One region of the Williamsia sp. z34 genome, then DNA from elsewhere that is predicted to be linked to it. Evidence: predicted binding sites of a transcription regulator. Region 1 holds the regulator's gene; each other region holds the start of a gene.

What was found. The regulator LexA, encoded in region 1, represses DNA repair genes until DNA is damaged. The targets are predictions, from matches to a motif close to CGAACANNTGTTCG.
Region 2: the regulator LexA is predicted to act here: its motif matches at 1,807-1,820, upstream of AC51GT_RS21585 (error-prone DNA polymerase).
Region 3: the regulator LexA is predicted to act here: its motif matches at 2,317-2,330, upstream of AC51GT_RS09340 (HNH endonuclease signature motif containing protein).

Annotation. Positions count from the first base shown of each region.
Region 1 is NZ_JCANWW010000002.1:268,127-272,187, reverse strand. Features, by position in the region: gene nrdR (transcriptional regulator NrdR) at 1-156, opposite strand, end outside; gene AC51GT_RS05595 (LysM peptidoglycan-binding domain-containing protein) at 247-753, opposite strand; gene lexA (transcriptional repressor LexA) at 942-1,661, shown strand; gene AC51GT_RS05585 (acyl-CoA dehydrogenase family protein) at 1,775-2,917, opposite strand; gene hflX (GTPase HflX) at 3,026-4,061, opposite strand, start outside.
Region 2 is NZ_JCANWW010000010.1:68,914-72,974, forward strand. Features, by position in the region: gene AC51GT_RS21575 (serpin family protein) at 1-597, opposite strand, end outside; gene AC51GT_RS21580 (alanine racemase) at 594-1,715, opposite strand; gene AC51GT_RS21585 (error-prone DNA polymerase) at 1,833-4,061, shown strand, end outside.
Region 3 is NZ_JCANWW010000003.1:139,977-144,037, reverse strand. Features, by position in the region: gene AC51GT_RS09350 (aromatic ring-hydroxylating oxygenase subunit alpha) at 1-1,264, opposite strand, end outside; gene AC51GT_RS09345 (MurR/RpiR family transcriptional regulator) at 1,364-2,233, opposite strand; gene AC51GT_RS09340 (HNH endonuclease signature motif containing protein) at 2,391-3,968, shown strand; gene AC51GT_RS09335 (aldo/keto reductase) at 4,041-4,061, opposite strand, start outside.

The DNA of each region.
Region 1 (4,061 bases):
GGTGCGCTTGACCACCGACAGCACCGCGGTCTCCACCGTGGTGAAGCGGCGTGCACACTGCGAACAGGCACGGCGACGACGGATGGCCTGCCCCTCGTCCGCCACTCGCGAATCGACTACGCGGGTGTCCTCGTTCTTGCAAAACGGGCAATGCATGCACGATCCCTCGACAGTCGACGGCCTGGGCGGATTGACCAGACACTCTGCCTTCGAGGATACCGTCCGTGATCGCGGCCCCTCCACCGTCTACCTCGCGTAGACCGGGGTGACCAATGCCTGACCCACCGACAGTGCCGAGTTGTTCATTGCATTGAGCTCCATGATCTTTGCGACCACGGTCTCGGTCGGCATCTCGGGGGCGATACGTGATGCGATGGCGCCCAACGACTCCCCCGACTGGACGCGGACGACCTCGGTGCCCAGCCGGGCCGGATCGCTCGACTGCTGTATGACTCCGCCGAAGAACGTCATGAAGGCGACCACCAGCATCAGCCCCACGCCGGTGACCGCCGCGCCCGCCCAGGCGCGCCTACGGACGAAAACCATCTCACGTTCGGTCGGTATCCGCTGCTCGGAGTTACGCGATGCGGCACAGGAGACGGCCACGCGGCGCTGCGCGGACAGTCGGCGACCGGCGGGGCGGGTCGTGTCCGAGGGCCGTACCGGGCGCGTGGTGCGCGTGGCGGTATCGCTCTCGGGGTGGTGAACAGGCCGAGCTGTGGCCGGCCGGGTGATGGTGGTGGCTGCAGTCATGGGTTCAGTCCTCGGTCATCGGTTCAATCCCTATTCGATCACTCGTTCGATTGAAAGAGTGTTCGATTTGTATCACGGGCCTCCGACAAAGCGCCACGCCTTCTCGAACAAATGTTTGAGACTTGTGACCATTTGCACTATCTTTGTCCCATGGACCCCGCCCGACACCGCATGAACTGGAGGACCTGATGGCCGATACAACCCAGCCCCCGACACCGGCGGACGGGGCCGCGACCACTGTGGTCGCCACCGAACCACTCGCCGAGGGCTCACTGACCCCTCGCCAGAAAGCAGTTCTCGAGGTCATCCGTACCTCGGTCCGCCAACGCGGCTACCCGCCGAGCATCCGGGAGATCGGCGACGCGGTGGGCCTGACCTCGACGTCTTCGGTCGCCCACCAGCTCCGCACCCTCGAACGCAAGGGTTTCCTGCAGCGCGAGAACAACCGGCCCCGCGCGGTGAACATCCAGGACACCGACCTCAACCCGGCCACCGCGGCCGGTCAGGTCCAGACACCGGACGAATCCATGCCCACGCCGACGTTCGTCCCGGTGCTCGGCCGGATCGCCGCCGGCGGGCCGATCCTGGCCGAAGAAGCCGTCGAAGACGTCTTCCCTCTCCCCAAGGAGCTGGTCGGCGAGGGTTCGCTGTTCCTGCTCAAGGTCGTCGGCGAATCGATGATCGACGCCGCCATCTGCGACGGCGACTGGGTGGTCGTACGCCAGCAGAATGTGGCCGACAACGGCGACATCGTCGCCGCGATGATCGACGGTGACGCCACGATCAAGACGTTCAAACGGACCAAGGACGCGGTGTGGCTGATGCCCCACAACCCGGTGTTCGATCCGATCCCGGGCAACGACGCCGTCATCCTGGGCAAGGTCGTCACCGTGATGCGCCGACTCTGACCTGCCGGTCGTAGGCAGATCATCCCCAGACAGTGCGAAAGGCGGGGTGTACCGGAACTTTCCGGTACACCCCGCCTTTCGCGTTCGAGGCGGTGAGCGATCAGATCCTGGGGTCAGACCCCGAGGCTGCGGCCGATCACTTCCTTCATGATCTCGGTCGTTCCGCCGTAGATGGTCTGCACGCGAGAATCGAGGAACGCCTTGGCGACCGAGTATTCACGCATGTAGCCGTACCCACCGTGCAGCTGCAGGCACCGGTCGACCAGGTGCACCTGGTTCTCGGTCGCGTAGTACTTGGCCATCGCGGCGTCGGGGACGGTCAGTTTCTTCTCGTTGAGCAGACCGATGCAGTGATCGACGAAGACGCGGGTCGTCGTGGTCGAGGTGGACAGCTCGGCCAGCAGGAACCGGGTGTTCTGGAAGGTGCCGATCGAACGACCGAAAGCCTTGCGGTCCTTGGCGTACTGGACGGTGGTCTCCAGCACCTGCTCCATCGCGGCAGCAGCGACCACCGCAATCGACAGCCGTTCGCGTGGCAGGTTCTGCATGAGGTAGATGAAGCCGAGACCCTCTTCACCGAGCAGGTTCTCGGCGGGCACGCGGACGTTGTCGAAGCTCAGCTCGGCGGTGTCCTGTGCCTTCATGCCGACCTTGTCGAGGTTGCGGCCGCGTTCGAAGCCTTCCATACCGCGTTCGACGACCAGCAGGCTGAAGCCTTTCGCGCCGGCCTCCGGGTCGGTACGTGCGACCACGATCACCAGGTCGGCGTTTATGCCGTTGGTGATGAAGGTCTTCGATCCGTTGAGCACCCAGTGGTCGCCGTCTTTCTTGGCGGTGGTCTTGATGCCCTGCAGGTCTGAACCGGTTCCGGGCTCGGTCATCGCGATGGCGGTGATGAGTTCACCGGAGGTGAACCCGGGAAGCCAGCGCGCCTTCTGCTCGTCGGTCGTCAGCTCCAGCAGGTACGGCGCGATGACGTCGTTGTGCAGGGTGAATCCCAGACCGCTGTATCCACCGCGGGCGGATTCCTCGGAGACGATGGCCTGATAGCGGAAGTCGTCGACTCCGCCGCCGCCGAACTCCTCGGGTGCATCCACGGCGAGGAAGCCGTTCTTACCTGCTTCGATCCACACATCGCGATCGACGATGTTCTGCTCTTCCCACCGCGCGTGGTGCGGCGCCACGTGCTGCTCGAGGAAGCTGCGGTACGAATCGCGGTAGAGGAGGTGTTCAGGCTCGAAAAGCGTACGTTCCATCAAGGTCTCCATAACGAGGTGTCAAAACGTGCAGGTTCCAACAACTGTAACTGGATTCTACATTTACCCCAAGAGGCTCGACGGTCCCGATTTCAGGAACAGCCTGATTCAGAACAGATCGGAGGCCGCGAACTCGGTCAGCGCACTGGCCAGCGCCGAGGGAACACTCGCGACGATCTCGGTGCCATCGGGCCCGTGTTCTTCCCTTGAGACATCGCCTTCGGCGTGGATCCGCGAGACCAGGTCACCCCGGGAATAGGGCACGCGGACGGTGACATGGACGTCGTGCCGCGACACCAGCTCGCGCACTCGCTCGAGGAGCTCCGGGATGCCTTCTCCGGTGGCCGCCGAGATGAAGACCGCATCAGGGAACAGACCCCGCAGCTGAGTCAGGACCGTCGGGTCGGCCACGTCGATCTTGTTCACCACGAGAAGCTCCGGCGGTGCGGTCGCCTTCTCGTCCTGGATCACCTGATCGATGACCTTGCGCACCGCACTGATCTGGTCGGTGGGTATCGGGTCCGAACCATCGACGATGTGCAGCAGCAGATCTGCGTCCGTGACCTCCTCCAGCGTCGAGCGAAACGCCTCGACGAGCTGGGTGGGCAGGTGTCGGACGAAGCCGACGGTGTCGGTCACCACGATCTCGCGTCCGTCGTCGAGGGACATCCGCCGGGTTGTCGGGTCGAGGGTGGCGAACAGGGCGTTCTGCACCAGCACACCTGACCCGGTCATCGCGTTGATCAGACTGGACTTGCCCGCGTTTGTGTAGCCGACGATCGTCACCGATGCGACAGCTGACTCTTTCCGCTTGGTGCGCTTGGTGTTTCGCGATGTCTTCATCTCGCGGATCTCGCGGCGCAACTTCGCCATCCGCTCGCGGATACGCCGGCGATCGGTCTCGATCTTCGTCTCACCGGGTCCACGAAGACCCACGCCGCCGTTGCTGCCCGCACGACCACCGGCCTGGCGGGACATCGATTCACCCCAGCCACGCAGACGCGGGAGCATGTACTCCATCTGGGCCAGCGCGACCTGGGCCTTGCCCTCCCGCGACGTGGCGTGCTGGGCGAAGATGTCGAGGATCAGGGCGGTGCGGTCGATGACCTTGACCTTGACCACCTTCTCCAGCGCGGTGAGCTGG
Region 2 (4,061 bases), on a different contig from region 1:
GCCACCGGTGTTGACCGAGATCCACTGGTTGAGTGCCGATTCGGTCTGCCGCACCGAGAAGTCGACCGGGTAGACGCCGGTACCGAAGCTGCGTCCGAGCACTTCGAGATAGTCGGCACCGACCTTGAGGGAGTCGTCGATGAAGATCCCCGAGGCCTGATGGAACACCGGGGGCGACGGTGGGTTCTTCCGATCGACGTTGCCGGGATCACCCGAGACCTGATCGAGCTGACCGATCAACGCTGCGACGGCGTCGGGATCGGAGACACCCAGGACGGTATCGAGTTCGGCGGCGGTGTTGCCGCCGGCGCCGGCCCGCACCATCTGCAGCGTGACCATGGCACCCCACGGGGAGACCACCTGATTGGCCGGCTGATCGGCGGCAGACTGGGCGTCGTGGATCATGTCGATCCCCAGATCGCTGGTCGATCTGACCAGCTCGGTTGCCGCATCGCGGACCTCGTCGATGCCGATCTGCTCGAACTCGATGTCGGGGGCGGTGGTCAATTCCAGTGTTGTCTCGGGCTGTTCGTCAGAAGCACACCCGGCGACGGCCAACATCATGGCGGCCACGGCCGCGGTTCCCAGACGTCTCACGTGTTGGCCCCCCGAGCGGTGACGGGCCAGGAGGTCACCGCGTCGTCCGCGCCGACCACGATCAGCGCATCGGCGAGATTGACGGCGGTACACACATGATTGGGGGCGATCCGGACCCGCGACCCCGGTGCCGGGGTTCGCGATGCATGGGAGAAATCGATCGTCGCGTGATGCTCGGAGAGTGCGGTGATGCGCGCCTCGGGTTCGTCGGGAAGCCGGCCACCGCCGCTGATCCAAGTCGGCTGGTCTGCTCCGAGGACTTTGCTCCCGACATCGGCGACGGCTTTTGTCCCGCTGCTGTGCACCACGGTGCCGATTGCCGTCAATGCCACGTCGGCCATGGTAGCGACCCCGAGTTCGACCTGTTGCGCGTCGTTGAACACGTAGACACCCGGACGGATCTCGGTCAGGACGGTGGGATCGGCATCGGAGACCGACGGCGTCGAACCGCCGCTGCGGATCACCGGGGTGATCGCGCGGCTGCGCAGTGATTCGGCCGCGGTGGCCAGGGCGCGGGATTCTTCCCCGGCGGCGTCGGATGGGCCTCCGGGGCGGTAACTGTGTCCGGGGAAGGTGAAGATGCCGACCACCTGCAGTCCCGCTTCGACCGCGCCTGCCCCGACCTCACCGGCGAGCTCCGGGGCGACACCGGTGCGGTGATGTCCCGAATCGACCTCGATCAGTACAGAAGTCCCGGGCAGGTGCGCTGCGAGTTGCTGCGCGCCGGCAACCGAATCGACCGCGAGCAGGACCCGCGCCCGCTTCATCACCGCACGCAGTCGCGCGGCCTTGTTCTCGGTGAGCCACAGCGGATAGGCGATGAACAGATCTGAGAATCCGTCGGAGGCAAAGGTTTCTGCTTCGGCGATGGTGGCAACCGTCAAGCCTGTTGCGCCGCCATCCAATTGGCGTCGCCCCAGAATCGGGGACTTGTGCGTTTTGGCGTGGGGCCGCAACCGGAGTCCGGCGGTGGCCGCGAAGGCGGCCATGCGGGCGATGTTCGCGTCGAGCACTTGCTCGTCGACCGCCAGGAACGGCGTGTCGATGACCGATGTCGCGGCCAGTATCCGACCACCCCGGTCGGGTTCGGCCGGGCGAGCTGCGATGCGTTCCGTCATGGGAGGCAACAATGCCAGAGACGACGTCACGGCACGGAGGTAGTTCAGCGCTCTCGACTGTGGGGCGGGCGGTTCAGCACAACTTGTCATTCGAAAATATGTTCGATACGATGGGTTATGGGCTGGCACAATGGCCCTCCGACCTGGTCGGAGATGGAGCGCGTACTGTCCGGTCGACCGTCTGACGGCGGCCGGTCCGGTGAGACCTTTGCCGGTGACGGCAGTGATAGTCCGGCGTGGTCGCGCAAGCGCGAACCCTATGCGGCCGGAGCGCTGAGCAGGGGGGTCTCTGCCACTGCCTACGCCGAATTGCATGCCCATACCTCCTATAGCTTTCTCGACGGTGCGAGTAGCCCGGAGGAGATGGCGGAAGAGGCCTACCGGCTGGGGCTCGAGGCGCTGGCGATCACCGATCACAACGGGTTCTACGGGGTGGTGCGGTTTGCCGAGGCTGCCCGGGAGTGGGATCTGCCCACCATCTTCGGGTCCGAGTTGTCCTTGGAGCACGACTCATCGCGGACCGGGATCGCCGACCCGAGTGGTTCTCACCTGCTCGTCCTGGCCCGGGGGCAGGAGGGGTACCGCCGCCTCTCCCGTCAATTGGCCGACGGCCACATGGCGGCCGGGGAGAAGGGGTTGCTGCGCTTCGACATCGATACGCTGGCGCAGGCCGCGCAAGGGCATTGGCTGATCCTGAGTGGATGCCGCAAAGGGGACGTGCGCCGTGCGCTGGAATCCGGGGGTCCGTCGGCTGCCGAGAAGGCGCTGCGTGATCTGGTGGAGAAGTTCGGCCGCGACAACGTGGTGATGGAACTGACCGCCCACGGCATTCCCGAAGACGACGAGCGCAATGCCGCCCTCGCACAGATCGCCCACCGTAATCGGGTGCAGACGGTGGCGACCACGGGCGCGCACTTCGCCGCACCACACCGTCGGCGGCTGGCGATGGCGATGGCCGCGGTGCGGGCACGGCGCAGTCTTGACGAGATGGACGGGTGGCTCGGTCCGCTCGGTGGCGCGCATCTGCGCAGCGGGGACGAGATGGCCCGGTTGCTTGCGGCGCATCCGGAATCCCTCGACAACGCTGTCATGTTGGCCAAAGACCTGGCGTTCGGGCTGCACCTGATCGCACCGCAGCTGCCGCCTTTTGATGTGCCGCAAGGGCATACGGAGAGTTCGTGGCTGCGGGAGCTCACCGCACGGGGGGCCCTGGAGCGATACGGCACCCCGCAACAGCATCCAAAGGCATACCAGCAGATCGAACACGAGCTGAATGTGATTGATTCACTGGGCTTCCCGGGCTACTTCCTGGTGGTGCACGACATCGTCTCGTTCTGTCGCACCAACGACATCCTGTGCCAGGGTCGGGGCAGCGCGGCGAACTCCGCGGTCTGTTATGCCCTGGGGATCACCGCGGTGGATGCGGTGAGCAACGGGTTGCTGTTCGAGCGGTTCCTGTCGCCGGCCCGGGACGGCCCGCCGGACATCGATGTCGACATCGAATCGGATCGGCGCGAAGAGGCCATCCAGTACGTCTACCGGCGCTACGGCCGGCAGAACGCGGCCCAGGTCGCGAATGTGATCACCTACCGCGGTAAGTCGTCGGTGCGCGACATGGCCCGGGCCCTCGGATACTCGGTGGGTCAGCAGGATGCCTGGAGCAAGCAGGTGCACCGATACGGGTCCGCGTCGCCCGACGAGACCGACATCCCCGACGACGTCCTCGATCTGGCCGAGCAGATCAACGGCATGCCACGGCATCTGGGCATCCACTCCGGTGGCATGGTCATCTGCGACCGGCCGATCGCCGATGTGTGTCCCACGGAATGGGCGCGGATGCCCGGACGCAGTGTGCTGCAGTGGGACAAAGACGACTGTGCCGCAATCGGTCTGGTGAAGTTCGACATGCTGGGCCTCGGCATGCTCTCGGCCATCCACTACGCCATCGATTTCCTGGCCGAGCACCGCGACATCGGTGTCGACCTGGCGAAGATCGATCTCACCGAAAAGGCGGTGTACGACATGCTCTGTCGCGCCGACACCGTCGGTGTGTTCCAAGTGGAGTCGCGGGCACAGATGGCCACCCTGCCGCGGCTCAAACCCCGCAAGTTCTACGACCTCGTGGTCGAGGTGGCACTGATCCGGCCGGGTCCGATCCAGGGTGGATCGGTGCATCCCTACATCCGTCGCCGCAATGGCCTGGAAGAGCCGACCTGTGAGCATCCCTCGATGGAGCAGGCACTCAAAAGGACACTGGGGGTGCCGCTGTTCCAGGAACAACTCATGCAACTGGCGGTCGATGTCGCCGGTTTCAGTGCCGCCGAGGCAGATCAGCTGCGGCGGGCG
Region 3 (4,061 bases), on a different contig from region 1:
TCCATTCGGCCCAAAACGCCCGCACCGGCAATTCGCTCGAGACCGGTGCGGTGGGGAGCCCGACGTCGTTCAGACTCTGACGGCCGGTATCGAGATGGCGGCTGGTATCAACCCACTCCATCTCGGGTATACCCAGTCCCACTTGGCATTCCTCAAAGTTCGCGAGGTCGTCCGGCTCGCCGAATGCCGGGAAATCTTCTTGCAGGCGCATCCGTAAGGTGTTGATCTCATCAGGTAAGTCATCGGCAACAAGTCGGGTGGAGTACCAGACCAGGGTGGTCTCGGCGACACCGTAAGGTTCGATCACCTGGATCTGATTGCCGATGATCAGTAGGTTCGGGAAGATATTGAGGTTCATGCCGGATCCGACCGCAACATCCAATGCGGCGGCGGCGGTGCGGTGGCCCAGGCGTTCTCGCAGAATCTCCGCGTACCGGTCGCCGCCGGGCATCGGAGCTGCACTGCTCCAGTACTCGACGATCTCGTCGCGCTGATCGAGGAAGGTGTGACCGTTCCCCAGATCTGTCACGCTTTGCAAGCCGCTGTCGACGTCGCCCAGTACCCACTGCATGTCGACGCCGACCCCATAGCGCTCCTTCCGCATCTTCAACAATGAGGCATGTGAATAGCCAGGGTGGTAGCCGTCGGCCGAATTGTCGTATGTCAGCTTCCAATTCCCGCGATAACTGAGCCGGTGCTGTCCTGATCTGACCTCCAGTTGCGCGCCGGGCCAGCGGTCGAGCCACTGATCGATCAGGGTGGTGGCCGGACCGAGGTGAGCTTCCAGATCTGGCATCTCCGGATTGAGGGTGGCGAACACAAGTCCGCGATAGGACTGTGTACGCACGCGTCCAAGCCCCATGTTCGAGGGCTGGAAAGAGTGGCCGTATCCGCCTTTCATCGGAACGCCGATCAGTCGACCGGTGTTGTCGAAACTCCAGTTGTGGTAGGGACATACGAAATTTTTGCTGTTGCCCGAATCATTCCGGCAGACGGTGGCGCCGCGATGCGTGCAACGGTTGATCAGGACGTGGACTGAGCCACCTCGGTCGCGGGTGACGATGACCTGCCGTAGGCCGAGCCGCTTACGCACAAAATCGTTGGGTGCGGGGATCTCGCTTTCATGCGCGAGGTAGACCCAGGTTCCACCGAAGACGCGCTCCATCTCGGAGGCGAATACTTGCTGATCGGTGTAGAGGCTGGCATGGACACGATGGGGTTGGACCAACTCGTCAAGCGCATGAGAGTCGAAAGGTGTTGTCATGGGCGCACTCTCGCAGGAGCAGTATGGGCGTCCGGTGCGGACGGCTCAATGTTATATCCCGTTCAGTGATAGAGCCCATCTGTAACAGTTAATTCAGTGTTACGGCTCTGAGTCCGGCCAGTCTGTCGCTTTGGGGTCGGCGAGCAGTTGTTCGAAGCCGGCCAGGCGATGGTGCGCGGGTTCGCCGAGTCGTTCGGCGAGCACGCTGAGCATCGTCTCCACCAGCATCAGCCCACAGGTGAGTGCGTCGAACGGTGGCGGGCCGGACACCGATGAGGTGAGCACGACGTCTGCGTCTGGTGCCAGGGGCGAGAGGATCGGGTCGGTGATCAGCACCAGCGTGGCATTGAGGCGCTTGGCCTGGCGCCCGAACGTGACGGTATCGGGTTGGTAGCTGCGGTAATCGAATGTGACCACGACCGCGTGCTCGTCGAGGCCCAGTAGTGCCCGGGTCCGACTACCGCTGTCGACGGCAACCAGTTGGACCCCGGAACGCAGGAGGGACAAGTACGAGGCCAGGTGTTGACCGAGCACCACCGACGACCACCCGCCGGTGATGTACACGGGGCGGCTGGTGTCGGCGAGTAGGTGGACCAGCCTTTCGAAGTCTGCGGGCCGGATGTCGGAAAAGGTGCGGCGTACTGACTCTGCCACCGATTTCTCGGCCAATTCCAAGAAGGTGGTGGCCGACCGGCGCGAATCGTCGGGGTATCGGTCGGTCGGGACATATAGCCTCTGGGCGAGTTCGCTTTTGAGTTGCTCGCGAAAATCGGAATAGGAGTCGAAACCCAGTTTCGCAACGAGGCGGACCACCGTCGGCACACTCACCTGTGCCTGTTGTGCCAGGGAGGCGGCTGATCCGAGCCCGGGTACCGGGTAGTCCTCGAGCAACACTTCGATGACCAGTCGTTCCGATGGGGTGAGTTGGTTGCGGACCCCACGGATGAGCTCACTCACGAGTGCCGTCATCCGGCGAACCTATCGCATCAGATCGCGATAACGCGGGGCCGGGCAGCGCTATCAAGCTACGGAAGAAGCTCGGCGTCTTGAGTCGAACAAACATTCGACATCTGGTGGCATCGCGGGTAGACTTATGGCAATACTTCGATCAGATGTGCTGGGGGGCATGATGACTGACGATCCACCTGTTGACTCTTCGGTTGATTCCTCGCCGGTTCCGGTACTGGTGCGCAAGTACCTCGAGTTGGAGTTGCTCGTTGCCGATATCGCGGACTGCGCTGATTCCGATATGTCTGGCGCGGAAGTCAATGAGCTTGTGCGGGTGCATGAACGGATCGCCCGTAAGGTCGAGTTCACCGGGTTGCGTCACCTGTTGCGGGTCTCGGATCGGTCATCGTTTACCGAAGCCGGGTATTCGTCACTGTTCGGTTTCACCCGTAGCGAGTTGCGGCTGAGCAAAGGGCAAACCATGTCCCGGATCCGAGCCCTGGAGGCGGTCGGCCGGTTCCATACGATGCAGGGTGAAGAGTTGGCGCCGAAATGCCCTGCCGCAGAACAGGCGTGGTCACGCGGTTTGATCGGGGCGGCGCATATGGATGTCATGTTGGATGTGCGCAAACAGATCCCATCGGCCTCGGACCCGGCAGTCTATGACGTGGTGGATCATTGGATGACCGAAGAAGCTGTCGGCCAAGATCCCACCCAGTTGACCGCCGCCGGCCGTGCGGTGTTGGCCCGGGTCGATCCTGATGGTCGGTTGACCGACGATTCGGATCGGGCCCGCAAACGCTCGCTGGGTATCGGGGATCAGGGGGTGGATCTGATGGCCAAGATCACCGGCACCCTCGATCCCGAAACGCTGGCCCTGTTGAGGACGGTGATGGATGTGTGGGCGGCACCGGGGATGAACAATCCAGCCGACCCGAACTCGCCGACCGGTGCGTCCGATGATCCGAAACAGGACAAAGAGCTGATCAAGGCTGCGGCCGAGCGGGATACCCGTTCGAAGGGCCAACAATGTCACGACGCGTTCAAGGCGATCCTGAAGACGATTTTGGAGTGCAATCTGCTGGGTAAGTCGCATCGTGGTTTGCCGGCGCAGTTGATTGTCACGATGACCAAGCAGCAGCTCGACGAGTGTGCGGGGATCGCCAGAACGGCGTCGGGAGTCGATATTCCGGTCAAAGAGGCCCTGGATCTGGCGGCCCGGTCCGACAAATATCTGGCTGTCTTTGCTGACCACTCCGCTGAGGTGTTGTATCTCGGCCGGACCAAACGGACCGCGCAGAAGGGGCAACGGTTGGCGTTGTTCGTCCGGGATCGCGGTTGCTCACATCCTGGCTGTACCAATCCGGCGACCTGGGTCGAGGCCCATCACTTACTTGCCTGGATCAATGGTGGTTTGACCGACATCGACATGATGGGATCAGCCTGCCCGCCGCACCACAAACTCATCGGTGACGGACCGCATCAGTGGCAGACGATCATGATCACCGAAGGCCCCGATGCAGGCCGGGTCGGGTGGATACCGCCGGCGTCGGTGGATCCGGAACGAAAACCGCGGGTCAACCGGGCCCAACACGTCAACGAAACCCTCGCAGCAGCCTGGGAGAAGGTTCTCGCTGATCGCCGTGCGGCATTGGCCGCAACCATGCAGGAGTTGACCACTCGTGAATCCGACTCGCCAACCCAAACCGACCCGCCAACCCGCTCCGGCTCAGATGCGCCTGATCAGTATGAGTAAGGAATGCGACTTGTCGACATCGTCGTCACTCAGTTGACGGTACCGCCACCCGGGCAGGCACCAAAGAAGTTCTCAGCGTTCGCTGTCCAGCAT